Linked DNA regions of Symmachiella macrocystis. The protein of the gene in region 2 interacts with the protein of the main gene of each other region in a pairwise test. Links are inferred from orthologs where the notes say so. Each region holds a gene or a part of one and is shown on either strand. Other genes may lie near its edges.

Region 1 (11,521 bases), on a different replicon or contig from region 2:
GACGAACGAACAAGATGTCGAATTCCCCGTCAATCAACTGGTCCAACTGGCCATCCGGTCGCTCTCGCCGGCGATCAATGATCCCATCACAGCCATGATGGCAATCGAACAATTGCGCGCCGGGTTGTGCCGCATTGCCGAACATGCCATGAAATCGCCCGTACTGACCGACAGCCAAGGCGTCGCGCGCTTGCTGGTGACGAAACAAACCCCCGAACACATCACCGACGCCGCCTTTAGCCTGTTGCGGCAATATGGCAGCAGCAACTTAGAGGTCACACTTTCGTTGCTAAATATGATCGAGCAAGTCTCACGCCGCACAACCGACCCCGCTTTCCACCGCGCACTCTTCCGCCAAGCTTTGCAAATCGAACTCGGCTCGCGAACCGGATTACCAGCAGAAGCAGACCGCAAACTAGTCGCCGAACACTACGCGCGACTCACACAACTACCCTGGCCCGCCCTGCCCAAAACCACGTGATGGGTGAGAGTCTTGCGTAGGTCAGGCTCCCGCCTGACGCGAAAAATACGTCGAGCGACTGTCTGACCGACCGCACTATTTGTTGGGAAACAATTCATCTTCAATTTCAAGTCGCCAGAGGATGCGATGAAGGGTGTTCGGAAACTTGTGGAGTCGCGATTCAAACAGCGGCTGAAGGAAAGCTATCCCGATTTTGAGAAGGTGAAATGCGAAGGGCTGGAGTATGATTTGGTTCATCGATGCGAATCGTTTAGTGGCCTCCGCTGCTATTTGATTTTGTACGTAGACGGACGTAAAAGACAGTTTTCGCCCCACTTGGCGGTCGTTCCAAATGATAAATCTCCGGCATTCGCCCGATATGGACAGCCAAGTGATGTCGAGCTCAATAACAATGGAATTCAATTTGCGATTAGCATGTTTGGGGACAATGTAGCCTGTTCGTGGTGCATCAGGGAAGAATACGAATTGCCACCAGCCGAGTGGGACCTGTTATTCGGCGACAGTTTGGACTTCATGTTTACACGGGATCAAGAGCGGGAATGGATGGCGGATCATCCCGAGCTATACCCCGAGCCCTTGTGTGATGATGAGGTCAATGTCTTTGTTCGCGTCGATCACATGTTTTCCATGATCGACAAATACGCGATTCCCTATTTCCGCAAGATGTCAGAGATTTATGCGAAAGAGAATTGAAGCCTACTCGATTTGTGTGCTCACGAGGTAAGCCATGGATATCGCAGTAATGTTGTTGCTCGACCGCAACCTGCCGGGCATCTCTCCGGACGATTTGGAGGGGAGACAAATATTTGCTGAACAGAAATTGCTCGACAACCTGGCCGAAAAATGTGGAGTCCAGCCATTGTCTGATTTTACATCCATGGACGAAGTCGACTGTGCCGATTTTCTAGGCGACGACATCGAGGGACTGGATGAGATCCCATCGGTGGAGTGGTTTGATGCCAGCCAGGGATTAGTGACGGTTGAGGCATTGCTTGAAGCAATCGGTGATGAAGTAACCGCAGACGCTAACAAGGAATTGGAGGCGGAACTTGAGTCGTTTCGCGCCGTGTTGAAATCGGCAGCGAAAGTAGATGTCCGGTTTCGATATATGATTGCAATGTAGTCGACGCCCAAGGCCCGAAGGCTGCCGCGGTACTATCTGCGGGAACGCTGAGTAGCCCCGACAGATACTCCTCGCGGGACGGCGCAGCCGTGAAAGAGGTTTGCGAATCGCCAGAAACTTTGCGGCAAGTCCGCCCACCGGCATCTTTGGCCCAGAGAGATTCGACCTGGGGCAGCCACACTGGTGGACGAGCCGCCAGTGGCACCCGTTTGGGGGCTTTTTAATGGTTGCTGTTCAGCCAACGAACAGCAATGGGGGCAAGCACGCTTTGCGCAGCGACGACCGGTTAGCCGGGTGAAGGCTGACTGCTTGCCACTTCGAAGCCGCGACTATTCTTCGGCTTCGGCTTTTGCATCGTCGGCAGCAGCTTCTGGTTCGGCAGCAGCGGCGGCCGGTTCGTCGGCTGGCGGGGCGGTGAAGACCATGCCGGGTACCGTGATTCCCGTCACGCGGACAGAGGTGTACTTTTGACGGTGTCCGGTGTGGGTTCGTGAGTTTTTGCGGCGGCGAAACTTCACGATTTCGAGCTTTTTGCCCTTGGTCTGCTCGAGAACTTCGGTTTCGACGGCCGCACCCTCGATCATCGGTTTTCCGATGGAGCTGGTTTCGCCGTCGTTGGCCAACAGGACGCGATCAAACTTGAGGCTGTCCCCTTCGGCCGCAGCTTCCCGATAGTCGACAGTCAGTCGGTCACCGACCTGCACCTGATGTTGGTGGCTGCCATCTTCAAAAATTGCAAACATCGCCAAAACCTTATTTCGCTCTAAACTTTTTCGAAAAAAGCCTGTTGGGGCGAGCCCGACTCGTCTCCGTCCATGTCAACTGCTTCTCTCCCTGCTTCGGGGATCAGAGAAGCTGACATCTGGGGGGCATGTCCGCCACCGGCTAGATACCATGATTCCTTACGCACTGCTTCCGCAGACCGGTAGCGCCGAAAGGATAGGACGCACCATTGTAGCGGGTCATTTACGAGATTTCGACCCATTCTCGGCCATTATTTTGACTTCATTTCCGGTCGCATCGGTGCACCGCATGATCAGATGTTCGGGACTCACGTCCGTCCGCGAGACGAGATTGATATCCACGGTGCCTTGCTCCTCGAATGAGGCAATATCGCGGCGTTTTTTGTTGTTCAGGTAATCGGCCACCTGTTCGTGAATTTCCACAGAAATCCCCGACACATCCTCGCGGCTGATCGTATTGAGCAACACGCGGATCACCTCAATCGCCATGCTTTCGGCAGTTTTGACCAATCCGGCCCCCTTACAACAGGGACAATCCTCGAACACGCTCCGTTTCAGTGACGGGCGAATGCGTTGCCGCGTCATTTCGATTAAACCAAACGGGCTGATTCGGAGTACCTTGATCCGGGCTCGGTCGCGGCGAATTGCCTCGCGTAGGGTCCGTTCCACCGACCGGCGATGCCGTTCGTCACGCATGTCGATAAAGTCATTGACGACCACGCCTCCCAAATCGCGGAGACGTAACTGCCGGCAGATCTCGGTCGCAGCCCGCAAATTCACCTGATAGGCGGTTTCCTCCGCATTGTTATCCGCACGGAAATTGCCGCTATTGACGTCAATAGCCACCAGCGCTTCGGTCTGGTCGATGACGATCGAGCCGCCCCCCTCCAGCGGAACTTGCCGCTGCTGGATGCGGGCAATTTCTTCTTCGATGTTGTATTTGTGGAAGATCGGTTCCTTCCCCTCGAAGAATTTGATGCGATTCACGTGCCGGGGTAGCACGGCTTTGACAAATTCGCGCGCCCGTTGATAGGCACCTTCTTCGTCGATCCAGACCGCATCGATTTCGTTGTTGTAGATGTCGCGAATCGTGCGGATGATCAGGTCGTTTTCCTGATAGATGTCCACCGGCGCGACGGTCTTTTTCAACCGGCGCACGATCGTTCGCCACAATCGCAACAGATAGCTGAGGTCGCGCTGCAGGTCTTTTTTCGTCCGGTCGATACCGGCGGTACGAATGATGAAGCCTAAGCCCTCGGGTGGATCGAGTTCTTCGAGGATCGTCCGCAGTTTTTTCCGCAAGTCATCGTCGGCGATTTTTCGGCTCACACCGACGCGTTGCAGCCCGGGCATGAGTACCAAGTACCGGCCGGGGATGCTGATGTAGGTGGACAATGTCGGGCCTTTGGTGCCGACGGCCTCTTTAATGACCTGCACGAGCACTTCGCTGCCGCGGCGGAAGATCTCCTGAATCGGAGGCTTGCTGCGCTCATTGCGTTCGCTGGGGCGGCGGCGCCCCTTGGTCGGGCGGCCCGGACCGCGACCGTTGCCGCCGGATTGCGGGAGGTGCTTGTAATATTGGTATTCGACGTCGCTGACGTGCAAAAAGCCGTTGCGGCCCACGCCGAAATCAACAAAAGCCGCTTGAATACTCGGCTCGATGTTGACGATCTTGCCCTTGTAGATGTTTCCGACGTAGCTCTCTAAGCTACTGCGCTCAACATACAATTCCTCCAACACGCTGTCTTCGACGACAGCGATCCGGCTTTCTTCCGGCTGGAGAACATTGACCAGCATTTCCTTCTTCATGGAGTACCCTTCGTCGGCATTGACGAAAAGCGCGGGGCTTCGATGTCTGAGCCGCAGCGGCGTGACACGTCGTCGCGGTGTGGAAACGTTTCCCTCCGAGGACCGACCAACCGTTTTCGCTATTACCGAAACACGCTTCGTGAGCGAAGAGCGTTGTCGACGGTAGCGCGGGTTGGTTCGCGGGTCTCGGCGAGATGCGATCCTGATCGAAGCCTATCCTATTCAATGTCTTCAGCGACTTCTTCGCGCGACGCGTACGACAGGCGAAATCGCATGTCGGTGGCGCCGAGAGGAACAGGCGACCGGGCCTGGCTGATGTCAATTCGCGGTATCGTCCCGCCGACAGTTTGCGTCGGAAGCGACTAATCACAACGAGTAGTGCATCCGCCGTTGATGTCGAACGCAACTGTCGCTCGACGGCGTACTCACTCGGGGATCCGAATTGACCCTGCCGGCAGGCAGGGACTTGCCAAGAGCCGTTCGACCGGACTCTCTGCTCGCGGGCCGTGGCGCAATTGCCGACGGCGCCGTCATCGAGCAGACAACCGCGTTCACTTGGCCTAGCTGATTGTTGAATAGGAATTCGCACTATGATTCAAACCTGAATCAATCCGTCCCGGGCAATGCTGCCGTAACATGGCCGGGTGACGCGGGAAGGTTTGACGAGTCGCGATTCGACACGAAAAAGTTCCCTATGTCCGTTGTACAATTGTAAATTGTCTCCGTTGGGTTTTGCCGACGTGATTCAGAACGACTGAATCTCGAATTCCCACAGGGGTGGGAATCGATCGCCAGCCCGTCGCCATGCGCTGACTTCAGCACCGGCGGCGGATTGCCAAACGTTCCCCCGAATGATGATTCAGGAAAATTCGTCCGGCGATATTTTCTTCAACTCACCTCGTAAATAGTTTTCGACATCACGGGCCACATCCAAGGTATCCGCATGAGCGGCAATTTCCTCGGCCTGTGGAATCGTAATGCTGCGGATGACCTGCTTAATAATCGGAAGCGAAAACGGGGTCGCACTCATCTCGCGGATCCCCATGCCGATCAACACAGCCGTATACAATGGGTCGCCGCTCATTTGCCCGCATACAACAACCGGAGTATCCTTTTTTGCAGCAGCTGCGACCACCATGCGGATCAGCCGCAGGATAGATGGATCTGCTGCACTGTAAAGATCTGCGACGGTCGGATTGGCCCGATCCACCGCCAATGTGTATTGAATTAAATCGTTGGTGCCGATCGAAAAGAAATCGACCTCCTCAGCGAACCGGTCGGCCAACAAAGCGGCCGACGGGACTTCCACCATCATGCCGACTTGAATATCTCGACAAAACGGGATCCCTTCCTCCTCGAGATCCTCCATGACATCCCCGAGGATCATCTTCGCTTGCCGCAACTCCAGCACCGAAGTGACCAAGGGAAACATGATCCGGATATCGCCATGGACGGCGGCTCGCAAGATAGCGCGCAGTTGGGTTTTGAACAATCCCAAATTCCGCAAAGTGAACCGAACGCTCCGCAACCCAAGTACTGGATTGGGACTGACTTCCGCTAAATCCTCCAGCGAGTGCGGGAACTTCTCCGCCCCCAAATCCAGCGTGCGGACCACAACCGGTAGCGACGGAATCGGATCGACCACACGACGATATGCGTTGTAGTGATCCTCTTCACTCGGTTCCAGGTCACCTTTCAAATACAGAAATTCTGTGCGGTACAGCCCGACTCCCTCAGCCCCCCGCTTGATGCAGTGGTCGACCTCTTCGGGGAATTCGATATTGCCATACAATTTGATGGGAACGCCGTCAGCCGTCTTCGATTCCAGTTGGCCCAAGAGTTCCAATTTTTGGTTGGCCGTTTTGATCCGATCCCGTGTGACACGATATCGTTTGAGGGTCGGCTCATCCGGATCGATGATCACTTCGCCGTGATTCCCATCAATGATGATCGTGTCTCCCCCGGAGACATCGCTCAAAAATGGACCGACTCCCACGACGGCGGGGATTTCTAAAGCTCCGGCCAGAATCGCTGTGTGGCTCGTGTGGCCGCCGACTTCTGTGGCGAAACCCAACACGAATTCGGGATTCAGACTGGCCGTCTCGCTGGGCGTTAAATTGGTCGCTAGGACAATCACCGGCTCGGTAATGTGCGCTAACTCTTCCCTTTCGGTTCCCAACAGATGCCGCAACAGCCGTTTTTCGAGGTCGAAAATATCGACCGCTCGCTCGGCCATATACTGATTGCCGAGATTCTGAAACAGCTTGGCGTAGCGTCGCAGGACGCGACTGGAGGCGAACTCCGGGGCATAGGTCCGTTCGCGGATCAACTCCTCGATTTCTTCGCGGAGCTTGGGGTCGCGGGCCAGATTCAAGTGTGCGGTAAAAATCGCGCCATATTGGGCGCCGAGACGCTCAGATGCCAGACGCTCGTTTTCGGAAATCTCGGTGCATACCGAATCGATAGCCGACCGAAAGCGAGCCACCTCGATATCGACCACATTCACGCTGACGAATCGCCGCGGTATCCGGAAATCTTCCGTTCCTAATACCAAGGCCGGTCCTGGAACAACTCCAGGAGATACGGCGATTCCGCGCTTTATTTCCATACCCGAATCCACTGAGAGCTTAATCGCCTCTATTGAATGCCGTGCGTTCAACTCGCGGCAAAATTTGTTCTGAACAATTGATCTAACGCGTCAATTGCTTCCTGCGCACCGTCTCCATTTGCCTCGAGCACCAACGTCGTGCCTTTTTCCGCAGCCAAAGTCAACACATCCAACATGCTTTTGCTGTCCACCGTTCTGTCTCCCTTGCGGATCGTAATATCGCAACCAAAGGCCTGGGCGGTTTGCACAAGTTGAGCCGAGGGACTCATATGCAACCCGTTTTCCAGGTTAACGGTCACTTCACGAGTGCAAGCAGATGGTGTACTCATACGAAAAGACACGGAATGTTTGAGACGAGACAAAAATTGATTGACAACCAGACCGCTTCAAAAACGCAGCGAACATGAGTCGATAAAACTCGGCGACGCCGAAACTCACAAAGCTGCTTGAACACTCATTGCGATCAATCAATACGGAAACGAGAGAATCAATCGAGGCTTCCCGCCACCGAAACCCATTGAGGCGGCGACCTAGAGTTGGTCGTTGTCCGCTTCGTCCAACAATTCCACGATTGCTTCGCCCGTTTTGGACTGCCGTAGAAAGCTACAGAAATTCTGGTTGCGCAAATGACGAGAAATGCTTTCCAATGCTCGCAAGTGATCACCAGGACGGTCGGGCGGTGAAACCAGCAAGAATAGAATATAGACGGATTCACCGTCCAGACTCGCAAAGTCCACACCATCCTGAGCAATGGCGATTGTCGCCACAAGTCGATCGACAGACGGGTGTTTCGTGTGAGGAACAGCGACTCCATTACCAATCCCGGTGGAGCCTAACTCCTCACGTTTCAAAATGGCCGCAACAATACTCTCTTGATCTTCCGCCTGAATAGCGCCCGTCGTTCCCAGGCTGCTGACCATCGTGCGAATCGCGTCCTCTTTGGACGTCGATTGCATATCCGGTAGAATCGCCTCTGAAACCACGAAGTCCGACAACTTCATGTATGACTCCTTACCAAACGATCTCCGAGTTGCCTGGACCCGAAAATCCCTGTCACCCATTTTTGAATGGGAAAATTTGACTGCTGACATAGACATGCTGATTCCATGTTTCCGAAGTCCAAACCCACGCAGTTGGCGGCGGCCCGAAAAAACGCCTCTTGCCGTGCATGACTACTCGAAACACAAATCAGCCCAACACTAATCTCTTTGCCACTCTCTGAAACCACATCGTGCGTGCCTAAAAACACAGCTGCATTCGCTCTGCGGGCATTTGCACCACACCAAACGACTGCTCCGCACACCGTTTCTCACGGCAGCTTCCACATCTCCCGGCAGAATCAATCCGCCGATTCTTCATCAACGTCCGGCTCTTCAGACTGCACGACCTCATTCATCGGGGGTGTGCGGCGATGATCCTGAAGTTTTTCCTTGTATTTCCTGACTTGCTGTTCCATCTTGTGCAATGTCACGTCGAACGTCGCCCGCGCGGATGCGCCCGCGTCGCTAGCGACAAAGTTATGCTTATGTTCAGCATCAACAAGGATCTCGACCTTCACGCGATCCTTGCCTTCAAAATCAACGGTCACACCAATCGCCGTGACCCGCTCAAAAAAGGTCAACAGCTTCTCGGACTTTTGAGCAATGTATTCATGGTCGTCTTGATGTAATTCACCGTGGCGACTCGTGATCGCAACTTGCACCGCACAATACTCCTCAATCTCAGCGTCTTGCCAATTGACTGCCGACTGGCCATTCGTCCCCGCGGGATGCCGGTCACAAACCATGCCCCCGCTTACGCGACAAATTCAACTATTCTACTAATCAAATAAATACGTAACGTCAAAACAAACGTCTTGAGGCACAACCGCGCATCAAGGCAGACGGGCAGCGGCCACCCCTCGGCATCAGAATGACCGAAGGGGGAGTCCCCTAACATCCCCAGCATTGTAGTGGGCGCATTCGCATCGTCAATTCAATCGAAAATGCGCAACCAACAGCGGCGAAATTACGCGGCGACGAACACATGCCGTGTCCGTAACGACTTTCGCAACGATGTACGGAACTGCATTCCGTCGCCGGACAACAAGACGTTTCCGCGAGTGTAGCCTTGCGCCACGACAATTGCCAGTGGCAGACGCCACCGCACAGGCAATGTGGAGCAGGAAATTTCGTGCTCTCAAAGCGGAGTGTGCGGAGCATTTCGCTCACGACAGTCGCCACAAGACCCTGAAAGCAGAGATGTTGCGACATCGACGCTGCCTAACGTCATTCGATGCGCATCTGGCAAACGCTCGGATTGGGAGGTCAAAATCGCTGAGATCCTGGTCGTATCACCCAGCAGGCATCGCCTTGGGGACAGCCGCTTGATCTTCGGTGATGGCCGGACGAGATTCCGTCACCGGCAATGGACGGTGGCCTTGACGTTCGAATTTGCCGCGATCATCTTCCGTTTCCTGCGATGGAATCGCGGAAACATCCATGGAATCCTCGTCATCGCTACCAATCGAGGGTTCGAGCGCGTCCATATCCCGGAATTCCGGTTCCGACTGGGAAGGCAGACGATTGAAGGGGGACAATCGTCCCAAAGTCGCCGGCGAGCCGCCGGAGAAGACCTGGCAACCGGCGAGCAAAAAACAACCTATCCACATCGCTGTCGCCAAACAGACTCGGTTTGACCCCATATCATCATCCTTGAAGAATTGATCAACGCGCGAATCCTTTCGCACGTCAAATTTTTAAGATGCGTGTGACACCAATAACGACTTAGCCGCCGGGGAGTGAGGCGGGCTTAATAACAAGAACCCCCAGGTCCGAAAAGCCCGATCCGGCAAGTCGCCGCCGCAAAAGTCGCGAAAATGGCCCGAAAATGACTCCCGGTCAACGCGAATCGACAAACCACCCCTGAATTGTACCGTCAGCATGATTGACGCAACTGAATTGATAGATTAAGTTTTCATTCGCTATGCCCAGTCCGTTGCGAAACGGGGCGGGCATTGTGTAGAATCTGCGACTCGACTCTGGCCTGCGGCGCGCGAAAAATGCGTTTTTCGCTGACCGATTGATCCGGGCGAAAGCCGCAGAATCAGGCCTGAATTCCGAGATGGCCATGCAAAGGATGTCCAGGAATCGTCCTACGCCTGCATGACAGCCAATCAGACCATCCTAAGAGAGCCGGCCATGCCGAGCAAAATTGGGGTGAATAACAGGGTTTTCCAGGGAGCGCAGGGCGGCGCCCCCAGACTGAAAAACACAATTTTTCTATTTTCAAGGTACACAGCACAGTATGATTTCTAATGGAAGGGGCGGCCCCCCCAGAAAACGGCGCAGAAAGGCACGGCTGAAGAGAAAGCTGAAATGCCGTTTTTGTCCCGATGGTTGTGATCGCTCACCCCGACCGGTGTACGTCGACTACAAGGACCTGCGCACCTTGAAGATGATGCTCAGCCGCGACGGGCACATCTTGGGCCGCAAACGTTCCGGTACCTGTGCCAAATATCAGCACGCTGTGCGTCGTGCCGTGCATCGCGCACGCTTTATCGGTCTGCTCCCCTTCGTCAATCGCGAGCACCCGTAAGCAGCACGATGGAATGCAGCGGCGGTTCACCCGCCAAAAAGCATTCCTTGTACAACCTGCGTTGTACAATACGGATCTACGAATCGAAAGAAGACGCGCCGGTCACTATTGACCGGCGCGTCTTTTCGTTTTCTCAGAGGCGGTGGATAACCGCCCGTCGACCGTACTGGCTAAACACAACAGGTCTAGCGAAACAGAGTGGCCAAACGCACGAAACTGGTCCGTACTTTGCTGCTCACCGTATCGTCCGCCGGGGGAGCTGGCGGCGGGGTGCCGTCATCCACCGGAGCCGGTGCCATTTCCGGGCTGTAAGCCGGTCCGTAGTTCGTTCCACAGGCCGGTGCACAGGCTGTGCAGCAAGTATTGGCACAGCAGTCCTCGACCTTGTATCCTGCGACACGCAAGGCCTCTTCCGCTTCGCGGCGTACGCGGCGATTACAGTCTCCCAAAGCTTGCGTCAACGCACAGATAACCTGTTGGTTGCAGCAGCAAGGATTCTTGCGAAGTTGATCGCCAATTTCGTCAGCCGCCTCACCCCGCACTCGGTGATCGCTGTCGTTTAAGGCATAGGTCAAGGCGCACATGATTTCTGGATTGCACGCGCAGCTGAACTTGTCGCCCAACTTGTCGATCGCCCGCCGACGCTGCCGTGCGTAACAGGCCGTTTGCGATTTCTGAATGTAATGCGCGATCAGGTGCACGTTATCGTCGCAGCAGGTCGTATTGCCACAGCCCATTTGCGGTGCGCAACAAGATTGCGGAGCGCAGCAAAGGGGAGCAGTCTGCGTGCAGCAGACCGGTTTGCAACACGAGCGCTGATAATTGAATTTCGTGGGACAGGCCGGGCGATAAACCACCGGCTGGCAACATTCCGGTTGGCAAGTCATTGTGCAATCACAGCTTTTCGCGTCTCCATGACCAGAGAACCATCCGGCGTTTGTGGTGCTGCTTGAAAACAGGGCGATGCCAATCGCTCCACAGAGAGTGAACCATTTCATGAGATTTCCGATCCTTCATTTTTCAAAGTAGTTTGAGGTCCGTGGTCAGACCCAAAGTTGCGACGCCCATAGCTGCGGCTAGCGCAGATTATTTTGAGGCGTCGAGTGTGAGCGTCACGTTGTCGCAGCGGCTCGTTGGATTCTGTCGTTGGGACAACTGCCCAAGGAGACCAACAGAGGGCG
Region 2 (11,597 bases):
CCGGTTTGGCAAAGACCACGTTCGGGCTGTTGTTGGGCATTTGAAATTTGCCGAGAAACGTCGACTCCTGCAAGGCGAGCGCAGTTGTCCGCCAGGGAAGAAACAGTTCAGTTGGCGAGCCATCGGGATACAACAGCCCGAATTCCGGATCAAACGGATTGTAGGCGAAGACGGCATCCGCGCCGCCCAATTGCGCAACCATCATGCGGCGAACCAGATCAGCTGCGCGTTCGTTGAGTTGGTGATCGGTCGACAACGGCTTAATGAGTACCCAACGCGGAATCCCGGTGGCGGCGGTGCGTTCCAGATGCTGTTGTAATTGGGCGTCGTTGGGAGTCGGGTCTGTGTTCAGCGATAAGAAGCTGTTCGGCAGAGTTTCGCTATCGGGCAATTGCTGTGTCCAATCCCAGTGGACGCCGATTTGCACGTTGCGGCCGACGCGGTCGAATTCTTGTTTGATCGAATCCACAACTTGGGGTAGACGCTTCATGCCGACGAAACTTTTGTCGGATTCATCACCCAATTGCCAATGCCGCACGCGGAAGGAATAACTGGCAATCACCGGTTCTAGGGAGGGATACCAGAAGTCGTTGGGCATGTTGAAGATTTTACCGATGGCCGAGCCGGTGAAGTCTTCAGCGAACTTGTCCATCAACGATTTCGGTGGATGATTCAACAAGCCGACGAGTTTGATGTCCTTGCGTGTGAGGCGTTCGACGAGTTGTGTGACATCGGCCGAGTCATTCATGCCGACGACGCCTTTGTCGGTCCACAACGGATATTTGACCCAATTTACCCCGCCTTGTGCCGCGACTTCGGCCAATTCGGGTACATCCATCTCGCCGGCACCTTCTGTCAGTGACCAGCCAAAGTTACCGTGGCTTCCGGGACGGGCGCGTTCCATCACGGCGAATGTTGTCAGTTTTTGCAGAATCGAAACATCATCTCGCTTGAAGGTGGCGCGGACGCGATAAAAGCCTTTTTTTAGCAACGTTTCATCGTTATGCGTCAATTGGGACAGGTCCCACTTGTAAGTGTGCTCGCCTGAATTGTTCAGATCCTTATCATCCGCGCGCCGCTCTCGTTTGATCCATTTGATCTCCGAATCGCCCTCCGAAGTTTCCGCTTCGGCTGTTTCCAATTCCAAAACGAGTTGGTGTTTGCGACCGACATCGCGGCCTGAAACGCTTGCCTCGATTTGAATCCTTTCTCCTTCGAGGAAATAGTGTTGGTTGTTGTGCGTTGAGATGGTGACCAACGGGAGGCTGACTAAGCGAATGTCATCAAACCAAGCGTCGCCATGGATGTCCATTTTGGCGCCCGCCATCAAGTGACAGCCGATCACCACAAACTTGAATTCCGGTTTCGGATTGAAGGGGCCAACACGCACGGTTTGAAATTCGTCATGTGTCCCCATCACCGCTTGGCTGAGATGGCGTTCGATTCGTTGCCGTTTGTAATTCAAAAAGGAGAGCGAAATGAACGCGGCGTCATGGATCAAACCGGCGGTGCGAATCTTCGCCTCCAGTCCATAGGAATGATCCGTGGCAATCCGAATCGCCGGGGAATAGTACGTCGCCTGTCCGCCGTTGAGGGTGAATTGCAACGACCGTTGGCCGTTATAATCGCTGGGGGCATCGATGGGATCGATGTAGGCTTCGACGTATTCCGGGAATAGCGGTCCGCGCCGCCGACTCCAGTCGGTCGGCTGGGGGAGTTTGTCCAACGTGCGATCTTTTTCGTGATCGAACGTAAACATGCGAACCGTCTCGGCCGCTTCAAACGGATCGCGAGCGTGATCGGCCGGCGTTGCAGCCGCCAACGTCAGGCACAACAACGTTGTCAAACTTCCCATCATCGGGCGGTTCCGACACTTTCCAGCGGAGTGGGGCAAACACCGGTCAGAGAGAACCGGTTCTTTTAGAATCGACGCCCGCCCCGTCTCAACTGGACTTTCACGACGTTTGGCACGGATGCGCGTGCTGCTCGCGTTGTAGTGATCACGGCCGGGACAACAGATAGGGCCGCAGGACCGGCAAAACCGGTAGGTTCAATTTGCCGTTATAAGCTGCTGCCGAAGTTAAGCCGGACCGTCCGCATCCTTAGCCAAACGTGCGACCGCGTAAGCACAGGCTGCTTCGGCGATTGCGGGTGAGGTTTCTGTGGGGAGCAAAATGACCTTACAACCGCGCAGCGTTTCCGATGCTTCACAGAGGCGTGCGGCTAAGAAACTTCCCGAACCAGAGAGAACCACGGTCTCGAACGGTTCGGATTGCCGCTCGCTGATTCGCTGGGCAGCGGTTGACAGAATTTGAAGCTGCACATTCGCAATAAACTGCGCCGCCCCGCGCGCATCTTCCAGCGAGAATTCCTCGCGATCACAACACAGCATCCGCGCCAAACGCGCTCGGGACATCTCGACGGTCGCCGCGCGGCCGTCAGCGGTGTGGAAATCACTCTCGTCGGAGTCAATGTCCTGCAGAATGAGATAGACATCCTGCGTCGTGGCAAATAGCTCTGCCGCCAATGGGCAAAAACCGCCGCGATACGGCACCGAGACGGCCACCGCACAGAGCGGCGTGCGGCGAACGCCAGTGTAAACCAATTCCGTCGATTGCAGTCGCGCGGGATCGGTCAATCCTGCCGCGGCCGATTTGCAGCCCACGAGCGGAATCAAGTCGGTTGTCGTCGATCCAATGTCAATGAGTAATCCGTTGTCGATCTGAAAATGATCGGCTGTCCAACTGGCCAAGGCATGCCAATTGGCGGCAGCCACACCCAGCGGTTCGGCGATCGCTGCAGCCGGTTCGACAAAATCCCCGGATGTCCGCCACACACGCACGGGACGGTCACCCGCGACTTGCTGGACCGCGCGGATCACATGCGCGACGCCTTCGGCCTTCGTCGCAAAGCAATCGGCCAATTCGGCCGTCATGGTCACGGCGAATTGACTCGGCTGCCCAAATGGCGCGAAGAGCGATTCCAATTCCGCTTCCAAGCGGTCGGGCGCTTTCCAGATTTCAAAACTACGCACCGCCGCCTGTCCGTCCGCTGCGGCAGCTTTGAGATTCGCGCCGCCGATATCGAGTCCGAGTATGCTCATGGGCCAATTGGGAATTTCATGTAGTGGTCGAAAATTGTCCGTCGGGGGTAAACGTGATCGTCTGCGACCGCCAGCGAATCGGGTTGGGGAATTTGTCGGGAAACAAGATTCGTTCCGCTAGATTCTCTTCCGCAAGGCGGCGATAGCCGAGGTAGCTGGTCGTCAGTCGTGGATTGATCTCCACAACGACAGCGGAGTCGGGGGCGTCGGCGGGGACGATCAAGTCGATCCCCACGTAGCCTCGCAGCCCGGGAACCGCATTGCAAGCTTCGGTTGCTAGTTGTTCGGTGATTGAGTGCGGCAGGCCTAACGCCGGGACTTGTCCCCCCTGATAGGTGAAAAAACCATCATCCGTGAGCCGTTGCAGCGCCGGTGGAAATCGGTGCACGCAATGGCCCTTGTGGTTAATAAGGACGGCGACCGAAACGGGGGTACCGGGGAGATAAGGCTGCACGATTCCTTGATGCAATTGCGAATCCGCGCCCAGGCTTGCGACCACCGCTTTTAACGTAGCGGCATCAGGGATGAACCGCGTTTCCTGTGATCCTGCGCCATAGCGAGGTTTGATGACGCAGGGAAATTGGATGCTGGATTCGGCAATGTTGCTTGGATCAAACCCGGAGGTGTCGATCGTGGCGACACCCGCTTCTTGCAGTTGGCGAGCGAGTTGGAGTTTGTCGGCGCACAGTTTTATGGCGGCAACGTGCGGTCCGCACAGTGGGCGGTTTTGTGAGATGACACTTTCCGCGCGGCGAGTGAGGTGGTCATCGAATTCCGGTGCGATCAAGAACGTCGCATCGCAGTTTTCGACGAGCTGTTCGAACAGTCGGCGTTCCTCTTGGGCGGTTTGCACCAAATGAACTTCAGCTATGCCATGTGGCGGGGGGCCGAGGCGAGTATCCCAGGTCGTGGCCACATCGATTCCGTCGATGCGGCTCGCGTCTTCCAGAAATGCCGACAACATAGCCCGACCTTCGTCGAGTAGCGAGCCAGCCAACTCCGCAGGCCATGCTCCGCTACACAAAAATTCGCTGACAAACAAACGCATGAGGCAACGGGAGGAATTGAGATGAGTGTGCTGTGGGAGATGTCGTGTTGTCGAACGAAAAACGGGCCTACCGGAGAGTGCCGGCAGACCCGCGATACTGTCATTCCACCTCGAGGAGGTCGAATATTATTCTTTCGGCTTATGTGCTTTGTGGCACTTTGCGCAACTGGCAGCTTTTTTCAGTGCCAATTTTGCTTTTTTGACTTCTTCACCTTTCACGATCATCTCTGCGGGTTCGATCATCGCTGTGGTAAATTTTTTCCAACTCTCTTCCTCACCCATGGGGGGCTTTTGTTTGGCCATATCCTTGAGCATGCCCAAGAACTTTTTGTTTTGTTCTTCGGTCGACTCTTTTTTCTTATTTGTTACAGCGCGGAACAGAGATTTTCCGCCTTTAAAGCCCTTTTCCATGACGTCATGGATCGACATCGGCTTCTTTTCTTCTTCTTTTTTTTCTTCGGCTAAGGACGCACTGGCAGTAACAACAGCGCCAACGGCCACCACCGCGGCCAAAGCAAGCAACTTCCGCATTCTCAATTTCTCCCAATTGAATATCGTGTTGGTGATTCTTTGTGTATCGCCGAGCTTCGACGACATTCGTTAAAAAATCCGCTCCCCCAAAACAACATTTTTGGGATCAGCATGTTCATATATGTTTTAACCAAATCGCCTGAACATCACAAGTCTCGTCGATCTCTTACAGTTAGGATTTGTCGATGGCAGCGGCCTGATTGCATCGCAGGACAATCCTACAACCGTCTTTATGTCAAAGGGTTACGGAGCGAGGAACAACTTCAGAGTTTGATCGATACTCTCCTTCTGGACCAGGACAACCAAAGTATCGCCGGCGCGGACTTGGTCTTCGGCGCCCGGGACCCGGACATAGTCTTCGCGGACGATGGCTGCCACCAGACATTGTTGCGGCAAGTTCAAATCCTTGAGTTTTGCCTTGAGGATCTCCGCTTTGGGAGGGACATCCAACTCCCAAGCCTCCGCAACTCCGCCGGCCAATTCGGTTCTAGCCAGAATCGGTCCGGCCTGCACCATGCCGAGCACTTGTTGCGCCATCACCTCTCGGGGACTGACTGCTTTGTCGATTCCCAATTTTTGGACCACATTGGCATAATCCGGACGGCGGATCACACTCATGATCCGCGGCGCCCCGATTTCCAAGGCTTCGATTCCGCACATGATATTGTCTTCATCGTGTCCCATGGCGGCGACGAAGACATCGGCCTTGCCCACGCGGGCCTCCTTCAGCACGCTGAGCCGCGTGGCGTCATCGTGCAGGACGGTCGTTTCCGACAAGCGCTCAGCCAAGTAGTGGCAACGTTGTTCATCCGCCTCGAGTAGCGAGACATTAAAGCGTTGTCCCTGCAGAATGCGGGCAAGGTTGTAGCCGATTGCCCCCCCGCCGGCGATGATCACACTGAGTTTGGATTCCGTCTTGTGTTGAAAGAGATTACGGACATCCTCCAGCGCCTCGCGTTGGCCGATTAGCGTGACATGATCACCCGCAGCCAGCACGTCGTCGCCGCTGGGAATGTACGTCTTGTGCCCGTTGGAGATCAAACCGACCCTTACTCCTGGGGGGAATTTCAGATCGCGCAAGGGAACACCGGAGGTCTTGGCATCGGCCTCGACAGCCAGTTCTTGAACTTCGATTCCCCCACGGGCGAAGTTTTCTACGGCAAATAACCCGCGTTTGCGGATTGCCTTGGCAAGTTCCAACGCGGTCAGATGTTCCAGACTCAACAAGCGATCGATGCCAAAATGCCGTTGATAATCAAAGGTGCTGGCGTCGCGATAGGTTGGATTAAAAATCCGCGCAATGCTACGCGTGGCCCCCATCGACTTGGCGAGGCTGGCGCCGACGAGGTTGATTTCATCGCCACTGGTCACACTGAGGCACAAATCAGCGCTTTGCACACCGGCATGAAACAAGGTGGCCGCATCACAGGCCGATCCGACGACCGACTGGACGTCCAGATGGTCTTCCACAATTTCCAGCGCCTGCCGGGAGGGGTCAACCAAAATGACGTTATGACGATTGGCGCACAACAATTCAGCAATCGAGGTGCCGACGGTCCCCGCACCGAGAATCACAATATTCATAAAGACTTCGTAGGTTTCAACAATGTTCAGACGTTCCGGATCATGCGTTTGAGATCAGGGAACGGCGTTTCAACGAGGGGGTATTGTAACTGTCTGATTCCGTCACTGCCAATGGACGTCGTGAACCGGTCGATACTGCGGAATTTGTCGATGACACAGTTCCAATTCCAAGGCGCGTGTAGTATGACTGCAAGAGTCAACGAGACTGGTCAGCGTTGCGACAGCGAATTGTTTCAGCAGGCTTACCCTGCACTACTGAACGACGATACCGAACCATGTGGATTAAAATTTGCGGCATTAAGGATGTGGAAACCGCGCAACGGATTGCCGCCATGGGACCTGATGCGATTGGTCTGAATTTCTACCAGCCATCTCCGCGAGCCGTCGATTTCACCGTTGCGGCCCAGATTGCCGCGAAATTGCCTGATTCTGTTGAGCCGGTCGGTCTGTTCGTCAATCACACGGAGGAAGAGATTCGCGCGGGAGCAAAAACGTGCAATCTGCTGACGGTTCAATTGCACGGCGACGAACCTCCCGGTTTTTCTGCGGCGTTTCCAGAGCTGAAAATTATCCGCGCCTTGCGTGTTGGTAGTGACGGACTGGATGAACTGTCCGCCTATTTGGCCGAATGCAACCAACTGGGGACGATGCCCAATTATTGCCTCGTCGATGCTCATGTGCCGGGCCAATACGGCGGGACCGGGCAGACGGTTTCCTGGAAAATGTTGGCACGAGAGTATCGCCGTGACGAATGGCCGCCATTGATCCTCTCCGGAGGATTGACCCCGGAAAACGTCGCAGACGCAATTCGCGCCTGCCGCCCCTGGGGTGTGGATGTTTCCAGCGGAGTGGAATCGACGCGCGGCGTAAAAGATTTAGAATTGGTGCAACGGTTCATCGAAGCGGTGCGGGGCGTGGATTTGAACGAGAACGCTTAACAAAGCAATGATTTCACAAATGGTAGTGCCGCTAGTTAGGTTTTTAAAAATTATAGCCACAGAGTTCACAGAGGACACAGAGAAAAAACTGTGATGAACTGACCGAAATGATTTTATCGCAGCGGAAAGTGCAGTTGAGTGCATTAGCCAACGCGATCACACTCGCTGGTTACGTTTTCATCATTCCTATTTGAGTGCGACTGGTAGCACTTTCCACAGTGCCGACTCAAGTGGGATGGTCATTTCTCGGTGACCTCTGTGGTTAGTACCTGCATGCGTGAGCCAGCTAGTTTAGTGACCAAGACTGTAGCACGGATCGAACAACATACGACGGAGAGTTGACCTATGGCTGATATACATCCCTTTCGTGCTTTGCGGTATGACGTGGCTCAAGTGGGCGACATTTCCGACGTTGTCGCTCCGCCTTATGACGTGATTAACGAGCAAATGCAGACGGAGCTCTACGAAAAACATCCCTGCAATACTGTGCGGTTGATCCTCAATCGGACCGAACCGGGCGACGCCGGAGTGGACGATAAATACGATCGCGCCGCCAACTTTCTCAAACGGTGGGTCAACGATGGCCTATTATCTCGTGATCGCGAAGATGCGCTGTACGTCTATCATCAAGAATTCGATTGGGCCGGCCAGCATTTCGTCCGCAAAGGATTCTTGTGCCGCGTTCGATTGGAAGAGTTCGGCAAAGGAAAAATCTTTCCACACGAACAGACTATGTCCGGTCCCAAAGCGGATCGGCTGGCTTTAATTAAGGCCTGCCACACGAACCTCTCCCCGATATTTGGCCTGTTCCCCGACAGTGACCAAGCCGCGCAGACGCCATTGGAATCAGCGATCGCCGAGATGACCCCCATGGAGGCAACCGACCATCTGGGGGTGATTCATCGTCTATGGGCTGTGACCGACCGAGCGGCGATCAACGAAACCCTGGAAGTCCTGCGGGAGACTCCAGTTTTTATCGCTGATGGACATCACCGTTATGAAACCGCGCTGAATTATCGCAACCACTTAGCCGAGACCGGGAAATTGGCGGATGAAAATTCGCCCGCCAACTTTGTGATGATGATGATGGTCGGCATGAGCGATCCCGGTTTGGCAATCTTGCCCACGCACCGACTGGTCAGTGGACTGCCCGATATGACCAGCGACCAACTCATCACCGCTTTGGAGGGCCTATTTGAAATCGAAGCGGTCGGCGAGGGGGCAGCGGCGATGCAGGAGTGTTGGGATCTGATTGACGCTGACGGCGGTCAGGATGTATTCGGATTCGGCACGACCGCTGATAATAGGTGGGTCTTCGCGCGATTGACCAACGGCAGCTTGATGACCGAACTCGCCCCCGACCAAAGTGACGCCTGGCGAGACTTGGGAGTGAGCGTCCTGAGAAGTTTGGTTTTAGAGCATTGCCTCAAAAACAACATTGCGGGAGCGGACCCCCAATGCACCTATGTGCGGTTGTTGGAAGAAGTCACCGAGGCTCAACGAAACGGCAGTTGCCAATTGGCCTGCCTGGTTCCGCCGGCGGGAATGGAACACATTGAGGAGATCGCCGGGAACTTTGAGAAGATGCCGCCGAAAAGTACCTATTTTTATCCCAAACTGCTCAGTGGGTTGCTGTTCAATCCGCTGGATCAGTAATCGCGGCCGTTTTGACGGTGGCGTGGTTATCGGTCGTGGAAACGCTCGGCAACAGAGCAATCACCGTGAGTCCCACGCCGCCCAAGGCCAGTACAGCGGTGGCCAACGGTGCTGGCAAATTTCCGAGATAAATGGAGACGGCCAACATCAGCACGACCAAAGCGATCGCACGCAGTTTCACCGACTGCCGCACGCCGCGACGTGCGTGCCAATCCTGTAGAATGGGGCCGAGAAATCGCGAATGGGTCAGACGCTCATTTAGAGATGGCGACGAGCGGAGCAAAAAATAACTGGTCAACAACAAAAACGGCGTGGTGGGAAGTCCCGGCAGCAGGATTCCAGCGACTCCTAAAGCAAAAAAGCCCCCGGCGGCGAGCAAATAGACAACCCGCCGCGGACCCGTGGCGACGGAAATCCTGTCGGCAGAAGAGAGGTTTTTTTGATCGCACATGGCGGCCAATTCCCTATCAGCGTTGCTTGATGAGCAGTATTGGTTCACGCTGTCGCCCGAATTTAATGAATACCCGTTCGTCGAGTCCGGCGGGTTATAGGTATCTGTTGCAATTATATCGTGACAAATCGGCGGTTTCCATTGGATAACTTGATTCTGAATGGGCGGAGGAACGCCGCTGGAGAGATACGTGGAATTTGACATTGCCGGCCTGGGGACAGTCGTTGTTGACCATCAGGTCATCTTGGAACAGTATCCGGAACCCGATTCCAAAAACGAAATCCAGACCGACTGGTTTCAAGTCGGCGGACCGGTTCCCACTGCACTGGCGGTGTTGGCGCGCTTCGGACGACGGACGACGTTTCTGGGGCATTGGGGAGACGATCCATTTGGAGCGATGATCGAAGCCGACTTTCAAGATGAGGGGATCGGTTTTTCCGGCAGCTGTTGTCGCACGGGCCTTCGCAGCGGGTTTGCCCATGCCTGGATCGACGCTCGCACCGGCCAACGCACGATCGCCTGCTCGCGGGCTGAGAGTCCCCTCTCGGTTGAGGAAGTTGACGAGCAATTGTTAGCGCGTTGTGGTGCAATACATCTCGACGGCTGGCCCTCGGAAGCAGCGCACTATGCCGCCCGCATCGTTCAAAAAAATGGAGGAACAGTGTTCCTCGACTCCGGATCCCCCAAACCGAGCATGGAACAATTGCTGCCGCTGGTCGATGTGTTGAATTGCCCGCGACGATTCTTGACCCAGTTTTTGGGACATGACGACATTCCACGCGGTGGCCGGGAATTGCTGGCCCGTGGTCCGCGGATGGTGACAATCACCGATGGCGATCAAGGCGCGATGTTGTTTACCGGTGCAGAGCAGCTTACGCAACCAGCGTTTCCAGTGACGGCCGTCGACACGACCGGCGCAGGGGATGTATTTAGCGGCGCCATAGTGCATGCGACGCTCGCCGGATGGCCGGCCGATCGAACGCTCAAATTCGCAGCGGCGACGGCAGCGTTGAAGTGCGCGAAACTGGGAAACCGCGAGGCCCTGCCGGGCTTGGATGAAGTGTTGCGGATGATCGAAGCAGAATCGTAGGACAGACCGTAGGGTCCGCTGTGCGGACCGAAATTAAACGCATCACGCACGGTCCGCACATTGGACCCTACGTGACTACGGTTCTGTATATCCCAGAGATCGACTTTCGGGTCGTTTTAGACGACTGTTATAAAGCAAACACATGCTGATAAGAATCATGGTGTAGGCATTCCTTTCGGAAATCATCTTTTGGCCATAGTCTGCAGTCCATTTTTTGACACATTCTTGGGGAACGTCAATCGCCAATTGCCCCATTTCTTTCGTCGGCCCTCCAAGTGCCTCGATTATCCTTGCCTGCCGTGTTAGAGCTACAACCAGGAACAGCGCTAGAAAAATACATGGGCCAGTCAGGAAGAAAAGTCTATTGCGGGATGATGAGTCTATGTCGCGTTTGGCAAGAACGGTCCAGTGAGCGAAAATAAGAGCAGGAGACAGCAACAACAGCAGAATGGACAGTTGCATATCGTACAACTGCATATGTCTCGATAAAAGCCCGCAGAGTAATGCCAGTTCACCGAGCCATACCAAAAACGACAAGAGTCTTTTCACCTTGGAGCCCTCAGTATTTGTCGGGCAGGCTCCCGCCTGCCACGTTGGTGGTTAGCGAGGCTAGGGGCCGCTATGAGCGTCGGCGGAGCCGTCGGTTTGGGAGGCGCGTTAGGCGATGATGCCTTCAATCGGGTGGCCGAAATCGATGTCGAGGCGTTGGCGGCCGGGGACGACGAGTCGGCGGGGGTCAAGGCCCAATTGGTGCAGCACCGTCGCATGCACGTCGGTCACATAATGCCGGTCTTCGATGGCGTGGAAGCCGATCGCATCGGTGGCACCGTGGGTGATGCCCCCTTTGATTCCGCCGCCTGCCATCCAGACGGAAAAACCAAACGGATGGTGATCGCGACCATCGCTGTTTTGCGTCCCGGGGGTGCGGCCGAATTCCGTGGCCCAGACGATCAAGGTTTCATCCAGCAACCCGCGTTGCTTGAGGTCTTTGATCAGTCCGGCAATCGGTTTGTCTGTTTGTTTGCAGAGTTTGGAGTGGCCGGCCTTCAAGTTGCTGTGCGCGTCCCAGGCCCCTGCTCCGCCGTTGCTGCCATGAAAGATTTGCACGAACCGTACGCCGCGCTCGACCATGCGCGTGGCGGCCAGGCATTGCTCGCCGAAGTCCTTGGTCTCTTTTGCATCCAAGCCGTACAGTT

What was found.
Region 1: the proteins of trkA (region 2) and CA54_RS05410 interact in binary tests that used the Escherichia coli proteins (3 or more experiments, as listed by UniProt). The link is inferred for Symmachiella macrocystis from one-to-one orthologs.

The regions. Positions count from the first base shown.
Region 1 is NZ_SJPP01000001.1:1,395,745-1,407,265, forward strand. Bases 6,031-8,808 are described here. They hold CA54_RS05410 (PTS sugar transporter subunit IIA), read right to left. Parts: upstream 7,766-8,808; coding sequence 7,295-7,765; downstream 6,031-7,294. Other genes in these bases: ptsP (phosphoenolpyruvate--protein phosphotransferase), read right to left, coding at 6,031-6,764; CA54_RS05405 (HPr family phosphocarrier protein), read right to left, coding at 6,812-7,093; hpf (ribosome hibernation-promoting factor, HPF/YfiA family), read right to left, coding at 8,104-8,550. Outside these bases: CA54_RS05375 (DUF2254 domain-containing protein), read left to right, coding at 1-481; CA54_RS05380 (hypothetical protein), read left to right, coding at 608-1,174; CA54_RS05385 (hypothetical protein), read left to right, coding at 1,224-1,604; rplU (50S ribosomal protein L21), read right to left, coding at 1,934-2,347; CA54_RS05395 (Rne/Rng family ribonuclease), read right to left, coding at 2,567-4,156; more of ptsP, read right to left, coding at 5,016-6,030; CA54_RS05420 (hypothetical protein), read right to left, coding at 9,097-9,447; rpsR (30S ribosomal protein S18), read left to right, coding at 10,050-10,340; CA54_RS05430 (HEAT repeat domain-containing protein), read right to left, coding at 10,526-11,338. UniProt on the Escherichia coli protein: Seems to have a role in regulating nitrogen assimilation.
Region 2 is NZ_SJPP01000002.1:150,743-162,339, reverse strand. What follows is about bases 4,097-6,950. They hold trkA (Trk system potassium transporter TrkA), read right to left. Parts: upstream 6,267-6,950; coding sequence 4,926-6,266; downstream 4,097-4,925. Other genes in these bases: CA54_RS18655 (phosphoribosylanthranilate isomerase), read left to right, coding at 6,542-6,950; CA54_RS18665 (hypothetical protein), read right to left, coding at 4,278-4,682; CA54_RS18670 (ATP-grasp domain-containing protein), read right to left, coding at 4,097-4,151. Outside these bases: CA54_RS18680 (hypothetical protein), read right to left, coding at 1-1,858; CA54_RS18675 (hydantoinase/oxoprolinase family protein), read right to left, coding at 2,081-3,103; more of CA54_RS18670, read right to left, coding at 3,120-4,096; more of CA54_RS18655, read left to right, coding at 6,951-7,204; CA54_RS18650 (DUF1015 domain-containing protein), read left to right, coding at 7,550-8,860; CA54_RS18645 (YbaN family protein), read right to left, coding at 8,841-9,311; CA54_RS18640 (carbohydrate kinase family protein), read left to right, coding at 9,502-10,401; CA54_RS18635 (hypothetical protein), read right to left, coding at 10,477-10,950; CA54_RS18630 (DUF1501 domain-containing protein), read right to left, coding at 11,059-11,597. UniProt on the Escherichia coli protein: Part of the constitutive potassium transport systems TrkG and TrkH. May regulate the transport activity of TrkG and TrkH systems. Binds to NAD(+) and NADH.